4 regions of the Eisenbergiella massiliensis genome follow, and region 1 is predicted to be linked to each of the others. Evidence: predicted binding sites of a transcription regulator. Region 1 holds the regulator's gene; each other region holds the start of a gene.
What was found. Region 1 encodes Rex, which represses fermentation and respiration genes when NADH is low (regulators of the CRP and FNR family bind a similar motif). Its sites were predicted from a motif close to ATTGTTAANTANTTAACAAT; they were not measured.
Positions count from the first base shown of each region.

Region 2: the regulator Rex is predicted to act here: its motif matches at 2,318-2,337, upstream of DXC51_RS04175 (NADH-quinone oxidoreductase subunit 5 family protein).
Region 3: the regulator Rex is predicted to act here: its motif matches at 1,818-1,837, upstream of DXC51_RS21195 (4Fe-4S dicluster domain-containing protein).
Region 4: the regulator Rex is predicted to act here: its motif matches at 1,754-1,773, upstream of DXC51_RS01125 (glycerol dehydrogenase).

Region 1 is NZ_QVLV01000013.1:89,464-93,402, reverse strand. It holds gene abc-f (ribosomal protection-like ABC-F family protein) at 1-1,433, opposite strand, end outside; gene DXC51_RS18120 (redox-sensing transcriptional repressor Rex) at 1,807-2,475, shown strand; gene DXC51_RS18115 (NAD(P)H-hydrate dehydratase) at 2,612-3,939, shown strand, end outside.
Region 2 is NZ_QVLV01000002.1:349,038-352,976, forward strand. It holds gene DXC51_RS04170 (respiratory chain complex I subunit 1 family protein) at 1-185, opposite strand, end outside; gene DXC51_RS04175 (NADH-quinone oxidoreductase subunit 5 family protein) at 185-2,110, opposite strand; gene DXC51_RS04180 (hypothetical protein) at 2,423-2,668, shown strand; gene DXC51_RS04190 (RNA polymerase sigma factor) at 2,851-3,372, shown strand; gene DXC51_RS04195 (DUF4179 domain-containing protein) at 3,369-3,939, shown strand, end outside.
Region 3 is NZ_QVLV01000018.1:114,500-118,438, forward strand. It holds gene nifJ (pyruvate:ferredoxin (flavodoxin) oxidoreductase) at 1-1,663, shown strand, start outside; gene DXC51_RS21195 (4Fe-4S dicluster domain-containing protein) at 1,869-3,320, shown strand; gene DXC51_RS21200 (sensor histidine kinase) at 3,489-3,939, shown strand, end outside.
Region 4 is NZ_QVLV01000001.1:267,119-271,057, reverse strand. It holds gene DXC51_RS01130 (AraC family transcriptional regulator) at 1-591, shown strand, start outside; gene DXC51_RS01125 (glycerol dehydrogenase) at 578-1,675, opposite strand; gene DXC51_RS01120 (PocR ligand-binding domain-containing protein) at 1,888-2,733, opposite strand; gene DXC51_RS01115 (uroporphyrinogen decarboxylase family protein) at 3,019-3,939, shown strand, end outside.

The sequences.
Region 1 (3,939 bases):
ATGATATCCAGATGGTTCGTAGGCTCATCCAGAATCAGGAAATTTGCTTCAGACAGCATCAGCTTGGCCAGAGACACACGTCCCCGTTCCCCGCCGGAAAGCATCTTAATCTGCTTGAACACATCGTCCCCGGTAAAAAGAAACGCTGCCAGAACATTCCTGATTTCCGTATTTGTGAGCGCGGGATACTCATCCGAGATTTCCTCAAACAACGTTTTGTCAGGATGCAGTACATGATGCTCCTGATCATAATATCCGATATGTACCTTTGTCCCCAGCCGGATATTCCCGGCATCCTGTTCCACAAGCCCGTTGATGATTTTTAAAATCGTGGTTTTCCCCGTCCCGTTGTCACCGATAACCGCCACATGCTCCCCGCGCTTTATGGAAAAAGACAGCCCTTCAAACAGCCGTTCCGGCCCGAACGCCTTTGCCAGATTTTCAACATCCAGCACATCGTTCCCGCTCATGATCCTGGGATGCAGCTCCATCCGCATATCCGCCCGCGTTTCCACCGGCTTGTCCAGCACCTCAATCTTCTGAAGCATCTTTTCCCGGCTTTCCGCCCTCCGGATGGATTTTTCACGGTTAAAGGAACGCAGCTTCTCGATTACCGCCTCCTGATGCCTGATTTCCTGCTGCTGATTCATGTAAGCATTCCACCGCGCCGCCCGGACCTGCTCCTTTTTCACTGCATAATCCGAATAATTCCCTGAAAAAACGGAAACCTCCGTACCGTCAAGCTCAATAATTTTCGTTGCGATCTTATCCAGGAAATACCGGTCATGGGACACGATCAAAACGGCCCCCTTATAATTCAGGAGATAGTTTTCCAGCCAGGCGATGGAAGACATGTCCAGATGGTTCGTAGGCTCATCCAGAATGATCAAATCCGGCTTGTCAAGCAGAAGCTTACCCAAAGCCACCCTTGTTTTCTGACCGCCCGACAACGTACAGGCCTTCTTGGAAAACTCCTCCTCCGTAAACCCGAGCCCCTTCAAAACTCCCACGATCTCGCTCCGGTAGCTGTACCCGTCCGCCAGCTCAAACTGATGCGTATAAAGCGCATACTGCTCCATCAAAGCAGCCAGCGCCTCCCCTTCCACATGCTTCATTTCCAGCTCACACTGCCGGATCCGCTCCTCCAGCGCGATCACATCCCGCTTCACCTCAAGAAGCTCATCATAGATCGTATGCTCACTGTCCACCTCAGCGTTCTGCGGAAGATACCCGAAGCTCTTATCCTTCCCGAAGACCACCTGCCCGCTGTCAGCCTCCAGCTCCCCCACAATAATCCGCAGCAAAGTAGTCTTCCCGGCCCCGTTAATCCCCACCACAGCCGCCTTCTCATAATCCTCTATATGAAAAGAACAATTCCTGAACACCTGCTTCTCATGAAAAGCCTTATTCACATTCTGACAAGATAAAACCATCCCAACTCACCTCTATAATTATTTTCTTTTTTGCCCTTAAATCCCTTTTCCCTTCCGCCCTGCTTAGCGTACCCCGCCTGACGTCCTGCGCCGTTCTCAGGCCCACCCACCCCACAAGTTTACCGTTGAAGGGACGGGCTGTCAATTCAAACCTATTTAATTCATTGACATTTTTTTAACATATGTCTATAATAATTAAGTAATGGGTTCAGCCGCAGGACAGGTCTGCGCATTTACTGCACAGACCATACAAAATGCGGCGCCTGGAAGCGGAAATCCGTCGCCAAAAGCAGGCCGGGATGGATTTTTGCCTGTAACTGCGGATACAAAGCAGTTACAATGGGCTTGGAAAAAAGAATGGAGGCGTAACAAATTGGATAAAGAAATTTCACAGGCAGTAATCGCGCGTCTTCCCAGATATTTCCGGTACCTTGGTGAACTGAAGGACAGTGGCGTGGAACGCATTTCCTCTCAGGAGCTGAGCAGGCTGATGCATGTTACCGCATCCCAGATCCGGCAGGATTTCAATAATTTCGGAGGCTTCGGACAACAGGGGTATGGCTATAACGTGGAGTATCTGTATACCGAGATCGGCAAGATACTCGGATTGGATAAAAAGCATCATCTGATAATCATTGGTGCGGGCAATCTTGGCCAGGCGCTGGCTAATTATATGAATTTTGAGCGCCGCGGCTTCATTTTTACAGGCGTATTTGATATCAATGAAAAGCTGCACGGAAAGATGATCCGCGGGATGAAGGTCCGCCCCATGGAAGAAATGCAGGAATTTGTCAGGGAAAACAATATTGATATCGCGGTGCTTACCATACCGAAGGAAGGCGCGGCCGCCGCAGCTGAAAAGCTGGTGGGAATGGGAATCAAGGCCATATGGAATTTCGCCCATGTGGATTTGGATGTGCCTGACAGCGTACAGGTGGAAAACGTACACCTGTCAGACAGCCTCATCAAGCTGTCCTATATGATAAATCAATATGAAAACGAGTTGGAAGAGAAAGAAAAGAACGCTTCCGGTGAGGCGTAAAGACAGGCTTGTATAAAGGGTGCCGTGTTCCCGGACGGGAATGCGGCAGTCTGGTAAATGCGTCAGGGCAGCAGGCTCAGGACGCATTTTTGCATGATTTGGGAATTCGGAAGCTGCGGTTTGCGGGGAGATAAAAATGGAATATCTGGTTACCTCGGCGGAAATGAAACGCTGTGATGGAAATACAATAGAACATTTCGGCATGCCTTCCATGGTGCTGATGGAAAGGGCGGCGCTGGCCTGTGCGGAAGAACTGATTGCACGGGATAAGAAGCTGAAGGAAGCGATGCGCCCCTTTGGGCCAGTGCCTCCTGCCAACAGAACGCTGGTAGCCGCAGGCACCGGCAATAACGGCGGCGACGGGCTGGCCATAGGCAGGCTGCTGAGCCAGGCGGGCTTTCCGGTGGATTTTGTACTGCTGGGCAAGGAAGAAAAGTGTTCCGCGGAAACGGCGGCCCAGCTTAAAATTCTTGAAAACTATGGATACCGGGTCATGCGCAAACTTCCGGAACGGGAATATGATATTATCATAGACTCGATTTTTGGCATTGGACTGACAAGGCCTGTGGAAGGCAGCTTCGCGGAGGCGGTGGAATATATCAACGCACAGGACGCCTATGTCCTTTCCGTAGATATCCCTTCCGGCATCCATGGGGATACCGGGGAGGTGATGGGCTGCGCCGTACAGGCGGATGTAACGGTAACCTTTGAATTCCGCAAGCTGGGACTTGTTTTATATCCGGGCGCCCGGTATGCGGGAAAGGTGATCTGCGCCGATATCGGAATTACACAGGAAGGCTTTCTGGGAGAGTATCCCCGGATTTTTACCTGGAACAAAGAAGACAGGGGATTCCTGCCGGTAAGGCTCCAGGAAGGAAATAAGGGCACCTTCGGTAAGGTGCTCCTGATCGCGGGAAGCCGGGGAATGGCGGGCGCCTGCGAGCTGTCTGCAGCGGCCGTGTTAAAAAGCGGCGCAGGCATGGTGCGGGCGGTGACGCCGGAAAGCAACCGTGTTATTATGCAGACCGCACTGCCGGAAGCCATGCTCACCACCTATGAGGAATGGACGCCGCAGGCGGAAGAAAAGCTGAGAGAGGCCTGTGCCTGGGCGAATGTAATCGCTATCGGCCCGGGGTTTGGAAAAAGCCCGGAAGCACTGCGGATACTGGAGGCGGTGCTAAAGCAGACGATGCAGCCTCTGATAATAGACGCGGACGCGCTGAATCTGCTGGCGGAACACAGAGAGCTTCTGGATGAGCTGATACAAAGGCAGCAGGAGCCGGAAACAAGGCGTGAACTGATCCTTACGCCGCATCCGGGAGAATTCGGCAGGCTTGCGGAAAAGAAAACGGATGAAATCCAAAAAGAAGCGGCTGCGCTGACCCTGGAATGGGCAGCCAGGCTGCAGGCCGCATTTGTCTGTAAGGGCGCACGCACGCTGGTGGGAAGCCCGGAGGGAAGGCT
Region 2 (3,939 bases), on a different contig from region 1:
ACGCTGTTTACCACAACGGACTGCTTTGCAAAGAGCTTGTTGATGTCATAAAAGGGCTGCAGCACGGAAGGCCCTTTCCTGCCCTGCATCCTGGCAGCGACCTTACGGTCAATGCCTTCCAGGAGGCCGCCGATAAAAGGCGCGCATACGATATACAGAATGGCAAACCAGAAATATTTTGACATTACAGCGCACCTCCTATCGTCATAATCATCAGAATAATCAAAGCCCCGCTGGCCAGTACCAGGGAAGGCAGAAGAAGCTTGTTTTCCGCAAAATAATCCGGCATATACCAGTTTGCCAGATACATATGCTTTTCTTCACCGAAGGAATCCGTGAAGTTTCTGTCGTCTCCCGCATTGGCTCCACCCATGTAGGACATGACGATCTTGTTTTTCTTTCCAAGTGTGAGAATCCGCACCGCTATCGGAAGAACGAGGATGGTACACAGCATCATGATCATGATGTACAGGTTGCCGGTTCCGATAAGGTTAGGCACGTACTGATGATACATTTCCATCAGGAAAGGCTCAATCAGATAGGTGGACACCAGAGGGAAGGTCAGGCACAGTGTAACCATGAGTACGCTCAGGGAAATCAAAGAGGTCCATTCGCTTTTCTTGGTCACGTTATTCAGGCGTTCCGAATGATGATGCACCGCTACCAGGGTGCCCAGCCACTTTGTCCAGTAAAAAAGTGTGGTGGCGCTGCCGAATACCAGGAAAATAACCAGCAGGATGCTTCCTGAATCCACATAAGCCTTTAATGCGGCCCATTTGGAAATCAGCATGCCGAAGGGCGCAAGGAACATACCTGCAATACCGATAATCATAACATAGGCCAGCCCGGGCAGCTTCACAATCAGCCCGTGCATATCTTCAATATTCCTGCTTCCCGTACAGTTCTCCACCGCACCCACGGAAAGGAACATCAGGGACTTGGACACCGCATGGAACATCATCAGAAGGATCGCAGCCCACACCGCTTCATGCATACCCACACCGGCACAGGCTGTAATCAGCCCCAGATTGGAAATTGTGGAATATGCCAAAACCTTTTTCCCATCGTCCTGGGAAATGGCCAGCATGGAGGTTACAAGGAAGGTAAAGCCGCCGATGGTGGTAACCATCAGGCCCGCCAGATTGCCTTCCATGGCGGGTGCCAGACGGATTAACAGGTATACGCCCGCCTTTACCATGGTTGCGGAATGCAGCAGCGCGCTGGTAGGCGTAGGCGCCACCATAGCTCCCAGAAGCCATCCGGAAAAAGGGAGCTGCGCGCTCTTGGTAAGTCCTGCAAAGGCAAGAAATACCACCGGGATCAAAGCCAGGCCCGCTTTCGCATCCGAGCTTACCGCAAGGGCCACCAAATCCTGGATATTGATAACCTGGAGGGAAATCGCCGCATAGGCAATTGCCACCGCAAAGCCCAGGCCGCCCAGCAGGTTCATCCACAGGGCCTTAAAGGAATTCTCCATGGCCTCATCCGTCTGATTGTAGCCAATCAGCAGGAAGGAACAGATACTGGTGATTTCCCAGAAGAAATAAATCCAGATCAGATTGCTGGAGAAAATCAGCCCCATCATGGCTCCCAGGAACAGAAACAGCATACCGAAGAAAAAGTATCTTCTGTCCTTGTAATCCAGATGGTGTCTGTTGTAATCCTTCATATATCCAATTGCGTACACACAGATCAGACAGCCTACTATACCGATGATCAGACTCATTGCAATGGTCAGCTTGTCCGCAAAAATATGATCGCCGGGTATCTCCGTCCGGCCGGTAAGCTCCAGCCAGGTCATCAGCCCCGTCTGCGCAATGGACAGCAAAGCACAATAATACTTTCTGAATTTAAAGCTGTAATAAAATACAAGAACTACCAGCGCCCATTCCACTACCAGCATCAGCATATCGATACCGTGTGTGTGAGGCAGGTAGGAGACGGTCTCCCCTGAAACCAGGCTGGTTACCGCAAATAAAATGACTGCCGCTACTAAAATCCCGCAGAGAGTAAACTGGACGCATCTTCTGACCAGTCCGCTCTTTCTCATGCATGACATAACGAGCGCAGCAAAGAATGGAAACAGAATTAAAAAACCTATCATTCCCATATGGAATATCCCCCGCTTTCGCCTTATTGGACTATTATTCAGGCTTCCAGGTGGGTAGTACGTGTGCCGGACGTATTGCTCATCTTTTGAAGTTTAAATCAGTCCTTATCCATCCTACTTCTCTTGTCCAAAAGTGTCAAGTGACAAGTACAAAAATTTTGTTAAAACAAAAAACATCACGACACTATTCTGTGGTATAATAAGAAAAAAGGTAAATTTTTAACAAACGCACTGAAGGCCGCAAATACGGGCGGAAACGCTTCTGCCTGTGCTCTGCCTGCCGCATTTTCTTAATTAAAAGGAGGATTTTCCATGAAATGTCTGTTCAGCTATGCCAATGAATATGTAAAGGAATCTGACTGGAAGGATCTGGCTCTGGTTAAATTCTGCCTGTGTGCCACAGGCGTCATGATAGGCCTTTGCATTCCCAAAGAAAAAAAGAAAGTGCCTTTATTGATTGCAGGCGCTGTTTTCACAGTGACCTACATACCGCTTATGACAAAATTTCTCCGTATCATACTTCGTAAGGATGAAAATGCTGCATGCGAAGAAGAATAGGATAGGGAAAATACGGACAAAAAGGGAACTGCCTGTGAAGAAAGGGCGGTTCCTTTTTTTGCCGTCACAAGGCTGCAGGCTGATCATAAATTTTTTTTATTTAAGCGGACCAAAATCCCCCTCCTGCCATCTAATCATTGTAATGACCAGAAAGTCCGGACGTTATTACAAGGAGAAAACTTATGAAAACACTGATTAAAAAAGCACAGCATAAGGATGCCGATGCCTTTGTGGAGCTGATGCAGGAAAACATGAAGGACATGTATAAGGTTGCCCGAGCCATTTTATCCAACGATGAAGATGCCGCAGATGCCATCCAGGACACGATCCTGGCCTGCTGGGAAAAGATACATACCCTGAAGCAGGAAGATTTTTTCAAAACCTGGCTCACGAGGATATTAATCAATAACTGCAACCTCATACTCCGAAAAAAACGAAAGCTTGTGCTGGATGACAGTATCATGGACATGCAGGCCGGCTGCGAATGCGACGGCTACGAAAACACCGAATGGAAAGAAATGCTTGGGTGTGTGGATGAGAAATACCGTGTCATCATTATTCTGTACTATGTGGAAGGTTTTAAAATCAGGGAAATCGGCGAAATACTCCACGAAAGTGAAAGCGCCGTAAAACGGCGGCTTGCATCCGCACGCAAGCAGATGGAGCTGGCCTATTATCCCGAAAAACGGAGGAATGCCGAATGAAACAAAGTGAAAAAATCATTTCCGGTTTACAGCAGGATATTGTGCTTCCCGATATAGTATTGCAGAAAGCCGATGACGCCTTCAGCCGTATTCTGGCCGAAAACGAAAAAGGAAAACAGCCTGCTGCCAGCCAGGGCAGAGGAAAAAACAGCCGCCATAAAAAAAGAAAACGCTTCCCGGTCTGGGCAAGGGGACTGACCGCTGCCGCCGCAGTGTTAATTGCAGCCTTTGGCATCTGTGCCGCCAATCCGGTTATGGCTGCCAAAATACCCATTATAGGCCATCTGTTCTCTCTTTTGCAGGACAAAATCAGCTTTTCCGGGGATTATACCGGCTATGCCGAACCTCTGGACGGCAACGTGCAGACAGATCCGGAAACCGGAGGGGACTCTTCTGTTACCGGCAATCGGGGAACATCTTCCTACTCACAGACAGTAAACGGCGTGACCGTAACTCTTTCCGAGGTTTACTGCAATCAGGAAGCTTTGAATATTTCCCTTATTATAGAGGGAAATGAAAATTTTCAGGACAAAATTATGACAAACCAGTTCGGGAAGCAGTCCCTCT
Region 3 (3,939 bases), on a different contig from region 1:
CGAAGGCCTTGATTATGCAGTAGTAAGCGGCGACAGAAAAGACGTTGTTGATTTCGTTAACAATATCCAGACCAAGGTAAGCGCACAGGAAGGCAATACCCTGCCTGTATCCGCATTCAAGGATTATGTGGACGGTTCCACACCTTCCGGATCCTCCGCTTACGAGAAGAGAGGTATTGCGGTTAACGTTCCTACCTGGGATCCTACAAAGTGTATCCAGTGTAACTTCTGTTCCTATGTATGTCCTCATGCAGTAATCCGTCCTGTTGTTATGACAGAGGAAGAACTGGCTAAGGCTCCTGAAGGAATGAAGGCTCTTGATATGACAGGAATGCCCGGAAAGAAATTTGCGGTTTCCGTATCTGTACTTGACTGTACAGGATGTGGTTCCTGCGCTAACGTATGTCCTGGTATGAGAGGCGAGAAGGCTCTGAGCATGTCTCCTCTTGAAACCCAGCTGGCACAGCAGGAAATCTTCAACTACGGACAGACCGTTTCCGAGAAGCCCGAAGTACTTGAGAAATTCAAAGAAACAACCGTTAAGGGATCTCAGTTCAAACAGCCTCTGCTTGAGTTCTCCGGAGCCTGTGCAGGATGCGGCGAGACACCTTACGCTAAACTGATTACACAGCTGTTCGGCGACAGAATGTATATTGCCAACGCTACAGGATGTTCTTCTATCTGGGGTAACTCCTCACCGAGTACACCTTATACCGTAAACAAAGAAGGCAAGGGACCCGCTTGGGACAACTCCCTGTTTGAAGACAATGCTGAGTTTGGTATGGGTATGCTGCTTGCCCAGAACGCTATCAGAGGCGGACTGAAGGCAAAGGTTGAAGACGTTCTTGCCAATACCGATGACGAAGCTGTTAAGGCTGTTTGTCAGGAATACCTGGATACCTATAACTGCGGCGTTACCAACGGACCTGCAACCGACAAGCTGGTAGCGGCTCTGGAAGGCAAAGACTGCGGCGTATGCCAGGATATCGTTAAGAACAAAGACTTCCTCTCCAAGAAATCCCAGTGGGTATTCGGCGGTGACGGATGGGCATATGATATCGGATTCGGCGGTGTTGACCATATCCTCGCCAGCGGAAAAGATATCAATGTAATGGTATTCAATACCGAAGTTTATTCCAATACAGGCGGACAGGCTTCCAAGGCTACACCTACCGGCGCTGTTGCACAGTTCGCAGCCGGCGGTAAAGAAGTGAAGCAGAAAGACCTGGCAAGCATTGCAATGAGCTATGGTTATGTATATGTAGCACAGATTTCCATGGGTGCTGATTACAACCAGACTGTTAAGGCTATTGCTGAAGCAGAAGCTTATCCGGGACCTTCCCTGATCATCGCTTACGCTCCTTGTATCAACCATGGTATCAAGAAGGGCATGAGCAAGGCTCAGACAGAAGAGAAGCTGGCTGTAGAGACCGGCTATTGGAATCTGTTCCGTTTCAACCCTGCTGCAGAGAAGAAATTCGTTGTTGACAGCAAGGCTCCGACCAAGGAATTCCAGGAATTCATCGGCGGTGAAGTAAGATACACCTCCCTGGCGCTGAAGGATGCTGAAAAGGCTGCAAGACTGCAGGCTCAGGCTGCTGAAAACGCTAAGGAAAGATATGATTATCTGCAGAAGCTGCAGGTTCTGTACGGAGATAACTAATCAATATACCTCTGTGAAAGGTATATTACGCCGGACGGGGCGGGAGCCGCAGGGCTCCCGGCCACCCCGGTAAGGCGCCGTACAACTTTACTTTTTGCTAAAAATATAAGCTGGCTTGGGATTTGTCTCAAATCCAGCTTTGTTTTTAAATGTACCAGTTAATTTTTTAACAATCAGGAAAGAGGATAAACACAAAAGTATGGGTATAGTATCTGATGACGCTACCATCTTAAAGATTAAGCACGAGGTGCTCACGGAAGTTGCCAAACTGGCCTTTGCCGGTGAGCTGGATGAAAAAAAAGAGAATATTCCCTATGAAATGATTCCCGGTCCCGAGGCGCATTTCCGCTGCTGTATTTACAAGGAACGTGAAATCATCCGTCAGAGAGTAAGGCTGGCTGAGGGCAAGTGCCCCGGCAACAGAGAAAGCAGCAACATTGTACAGGTTATCAACTCAGCCTGTGAGGAATGTCCCATCTCCTCCGGCTATGTGGTAACCGACCTCTGCCAGGGCTGTCTTGCAAAATCCTGTAAGCAGTCATGTAATTTCGGCGCGATTACCATTGGAAATGATCGTTCCTACATCGATCCCGAAAAATGTAAGAGCTGCGGTAAATGTGCGCAGGCATGTTCCTATTCTGCTATCGTAAAAATCCAGAGGCCCTGTATGAAGAGCTGCCCTGTCAGTGCAATCACCATGGATGAGCACGGCGTATGCCAGATCGACGAATCCAAGTGTATCCAGTGCGGGCAGTGTATCCATAATTGTCCTTTCGGAGCGATTGCTTCCAAGACCAGTATCGTAGACATAATTAACGCAATCCGTGAAGGCAAAAAGGTAGTTGCCATGCTGGCACCTGCCGGCGAAGGCCAGTTCGGTGAGAACATCACCATGGCAAGCTGGAGAACAGCGATGAAGAAGCTGGGATTTGCCGATTTTGTTGAAGTAGGCCTGGGCGGCGATATGACCGCTGCATTTGAGGCAGAGGAATGGGCGGAGAGCTTTAAGGAAGGTAAGAAAATGACTACCTCCTGCTGTCCTGCATTTGTAAATTATATTAAAAAGCATTTCCCGGAACTGGTTGGAAACATTTCCACTACCGTTTCCCCGATGTGCGCAGTATCCAGAATGCTGAAAGCAAAGGATCCGGAAACCGTTACCGTATTTATCGGGCCCTGCATTGCCAAGAAATCCGAAGCGCAGGACAAGAGCATTGAAGGAAATGCGGACTTCGTACTTACCTTCGGTGAGATCCGCGCCATGATGCGTGCAAAGGGCGTTGAACTGGAGCCCGAAGAGAACACCAGCCAGGAAGCAAGCGTATTCGGAAAGCGTTTCGGCAATGGCGGCGGCGTTACGGAAGCTGTTGTGGAATGCCTGAAGGAAAGCGGCGAGAGCACGGATATCAAGGTGGCAAGGTGCAGCGGCATTGCGGAATGCAAGAAGGCGCTGATGCTGTTCAAGCTGGGCAAGCTGCCTGAGGACTTCATTGAAGGCATGATCTGTGAAGGAGGCTGTGTCGGAGGACCCAGCCGCCATAAAGCAGCGATGACTGCCAAGAAGGACAGGGATAAGCTGATTTCACAGGCAGACGCCAGAGGCGTTCATGAGAATCTGAAAAATTATGATATGGATTCCTTCTCCATGCATCGTTAAGAGCTGACGAAGCACAGGAACCGGCTGCCGCAGGGCGGCAGGGCCTGTACGCCGGCAATGCCTCCGGGGCAGACGAAAATGGAGTGAGAGTTTACAGGAACGATAGTGTTCAGAAAGGAGCCGGTAGTTTACTGGCTCCTTTCTTCATACTACCATGAGGGGGAGACAATGAAACAGATATGGAAACCACACCGCCTTTCGGGGAACAAGAGGCAGCCCGCGCAGCTGAAATGGAGCATGACCATTCTGATGCTGATGTGCTGGCTTCTGCCGCTGGCCATTTTAACTATGGCCATCCTGTATTATGTGTCTAACCGGTTCTCCGTCCAGATGCAGGATAATATCGAAAAATCCATGGATACGGCGGTGGAAATATGTGAAATGCGGGTGGCCTCGGCGGTCAGGGTATCCAGAAGCGCTTCCTATATTCCGGATATCAAGGACAGCTGGAAGCGGTATCGGGAGGACCAGAATGAAGTGAAGCTTTTTGAAAAGGTGACCAACTTTCTGGAACAGATGTACCGTTATGACAGCAGCTTTTTAAGTACAATCGTTTATTTTATTGATAAGCCTGAGGATGTGTATTTTACCTACAGGAGTAATTATTACGGCAGCATCA
Region 4 (3,939 bases), on a different contig from region 1:
TCAGATGCCTCCGAGGAAAGCACCCCTGTCATGCTTCAGGATTTTCTTCTTTACTTTACCGATCCCGGCCTGCGCCAGACAGCCGAAATCCGGCTGCCCCAGGATCAGCTGACGGCTGTCAGGTCACTTTTGGAGGCCTGCGACACGCCGCCCTGCTGTGATCTGCTTTCCGACGCCTTCCGCTATCACTGTCTTATGAACGTGCTGCTGCTTCTGTGCGATAGCTTCGGCCGGGCCTGCCCGGAATGTCTCGTACGCAGGGACGCCCGTATTTACCGTATTCTACGGCTCATCCGGGAAAATCTTTCCCTTTCCACAGGGGATCTGCTGCGCACCATCTCCGCTGAGCTTTTCTTAAACCCGCAGTACATCAACCGGCTCATAAAAAAAGAGCTGCACACAACTCTCTCCGCCCTGATATTGGATACCAGGATTGAAAAGAGCTGTGAGCTGCTCCTTAAGGGTCATACGATAACGGAAACCGCCGCCGCTCTGGCCTTCTACGATCACTCCCATTTTCATAAGGCTTTCGTCCGCAGGCTGGGAATGACGCCGTCAGAGTACCAGAAAAAAAACTTTACAGGCCTTTGAAATATCTTCCGTAGGCATCGGCCGCCATGATTGCCGCATAAACCTTTTCCGGAGTCACTTCAAAGGGCATATTATGAAGCGTATCTGTTTCCGCGCAGGCCGCTTCCGCCACTGCCATGATTTTTTCCTTCGTCACTTCTTCAATTCCCAGCTCCTTCAGGGTTACCGGAAGGCCTACCTCGATGCAAAAGCCGATAATATCCTCCAGCTCATCCGCAGATACATCCTCCAGTACCAGCTGGGTAATTGTTCCGAAGGCTACCTTTTCACCATGATACATATGGTGGCATTCCTCCAGAACCGTAAAGCCGTTATGTATGGCATGCGCTCCTGCCAGTCCGCCGCTTTCAAAGCCGATTCCGGAAAGCAGGGTATTGGCCTCGATTACCTTTTCCACTGCAACCGTGCAGGCGCCTGCCTCCAGAGCCACCTTGGCCTTAACTCCTTCCTCCATCAGCGTATCGAAGCACAGCTTTGCCAGCGCATGGGCTGCCAGGGTTCCGCGTCCGCCCGCACAGGTAAGCGCATCCTTCGCCTGTACGGCACGCGCCTCAAAATAAGTAGCAAGAGCGTCGCCCATACCGGCAACGGTCAGTCTTGCCGGGGATTTCGCGATAACCTCCGTATCCATCAGAACCATATTAGGATTGGCCGGAAGGAACAGATACTCCTCAAAAACGCCGTTTTCCGTATAGATAACGGAAAGCGCGCTGCAGGGCGCATCCGTGGAAGCAATAGTCGGGCAGATGATAACCGGCGTACGCCTGTAATAGGCCACTGCCTTGGAGGTATCCAGAATCTTTCCTCCGCCGATGCCGATGACCATATCGCAGCCTTCCTTTTCCATCACTTCGATCAAACGGTTGATTTCCGTTTTACAGCATTCGCCGTTAAAATAATCGAATATCGTGCTACAGCCTGTGCCGGAGAAGCTTTCCTCCACCATGCTGCCGATTCTTTTATAGCCTGATGCACTGATAAGGATCAGCGCCTTCTTTCCATACCCCTCCGCATATTTTCCCAGCCTGGAGAGTTCACCCGCTCCCTGAACATATTTGCTGGGGCTGTTTAAAATGTTTGCCATAATACTTACCTCCTGTCGGTTGTCTGTAATTTTTTCCGCGGCAGCTGCCAAAGCCAGGCTTGTTTGCCCCGGCGGCAGTTTGTTATAAAATTAACATGCCACAGGATCATTGTATAATTGCCAGGGAAGGAAGTCAAATTAAATTTCCTTAAAAAACAGATAAAATTTCAGTCATCCGGACTGTCATCAAATCTCTCATATGCCAGTGCCCGCTACGGCTCTGTAAAGGACCTCCTTCGATATTTGCTTGGAGACATCCCTTCCTGCCTGCGAAACAACTTCGCAAAATAATTATAATCAGGAATCCCCACCTGTGCCGCAATTTCCGCAATGCTGCAATCCGACTGCAGCAGCAGCTGTTTTGCCTTATCCAGCCGTTTCTTCTGTACCAGCTTCCCCGGCGCAATGCCGAAGTACTCCTTACTGCAGTGATACAGTGTGGTTTTCCCCACATCCAGCTCCTGAGCCAGACTTGGCAGACACAAATCTCCGTCCAGATGCCGCTCGATATACTGCTCCAGCCGCGAGGACAGCTCCTCCTGCTGTAGACGGATGGTCTGATCCATCCAGATGTAGGAGGCACACGCCTGCAGAATATAGGCATAAGACTCAATTTCCTTATCTGAGACACTTTTCATTTTTAAGAATACACTTTTCAGGTAATCAATTTCCATCTGCTCCTTCAGGAGACTTTGCTTTAACTGCCACCACTGTTTTTCACTATCATTATATGTGCGCATTTGGCCAAGCATCAGATAGCCAATTACCTGATCCTGACCGAAAACCGGGGCAATTACCTCCGTAAGCCCGGCATGGCAGCGGTAAATCAGAAGCTTACGCTGCTGCTTTGCCTGCGCAAAGGCGGCGGCGTCACATAGCCTGCAGGAATTCAGGCCGGCTTGCGTGGATCGGATCAGACGGCAAAAGCCGCTGTGACCCACAGGATAAGCACAAATCTCCGAAAAATGCAGATCATAAATTCCCACACGCATTCCGGTAATGGTATGGTAATGACGAAGCAGAACCATCAGCTTCTCCTTATCAAACTGAACCTTCATCCCAATCTCCCCCTCTTCCTACAATAGATACTCCACTCCCTGTAATAATACAAAAGGACTAATAATTAGTAATATTAATCCATATACGAATAATTTTACTAATTATAGTCTGTTTTATACTATAAGCCAAGCCTGTTTCCGGGTAAAATATAAATAGAAAATAACAGCGGCAAAAGCCCAGATGATGTATGGACTATAACACACAGCATAAATTAAAAAGAATTCCCACATTCTTCCGGGAATCTGTTATGGGCTGCAGCCAGGAGCGGATAAGGAGGATTCTATATGACCAGAAGGCAGGCCGTAATCGAAGCGCTGCAGCACCATGAGCATGATACAATACCCTTCCACATGGATTTTACAAAACAGGCTCTGGACCAGTTGATAGCGTACACCGGAGATGAGCAAATTGAAGAAAAAATCGGCGGCTATATCAATATTATCCAGTATTGGGGATGGCCCACGCAGCTGCCCGACAAGCCGGGCTATTTCCGCGATGAATTCGGCGTTGTCTGGAACCGCAACGGCGCGGACAAAGACATCGGCATCGTGGAATCGCCACAAATAGAAGACCTCGAGGACTATCACTACGAATTCCCCGCCTTTGATGAGAAAAGGCTCCGCAGTGAATATGAGTCCCTCATTGCCAATAACGGTGACCGTTTTACGGTAGCCGGATTCGGCTTCTGTATGTTCGAGCGTGCCTGGAGCCTGATGGGAATGGAAAATGTACTGATGAACATGCTGCTTTGCCCGGATGAGCTGGATGCACTTTTTGACCGCATTTGTGACTACTACCTCCCCATGATCGATCTGGCACTGGAATACGGTGTTGACGCCGTCTATTTCGGAGACGACTGGGGACAGCAGAGAGGGCTTATTATGGGTCCTGACCATTGGCGTCATTTTCTGAAGCCCCGAATGGCAAGGCTTTATGCCAGGGTAAAGGAAAAGGGAAAATACGTCATTCAGCACTCCTGCGGCGACTGCCATGAAATTTTCCCTGATTTAATCGAAATCGGACTGGACTGTTATCAGACCTTTCAGCCGGAAATCTATGATATTGCGGAAATGAAACGGCTCTATGGCAAGGATCTTACCTTCTGGGGCGGAATATCCACCCAACAATGCCTGCCTTATGCCACACCGGACGGGGTCTGCGATGAAATCCGCCGGGTTTCCAGCATCCTGCGCAGGGGCGGCGGC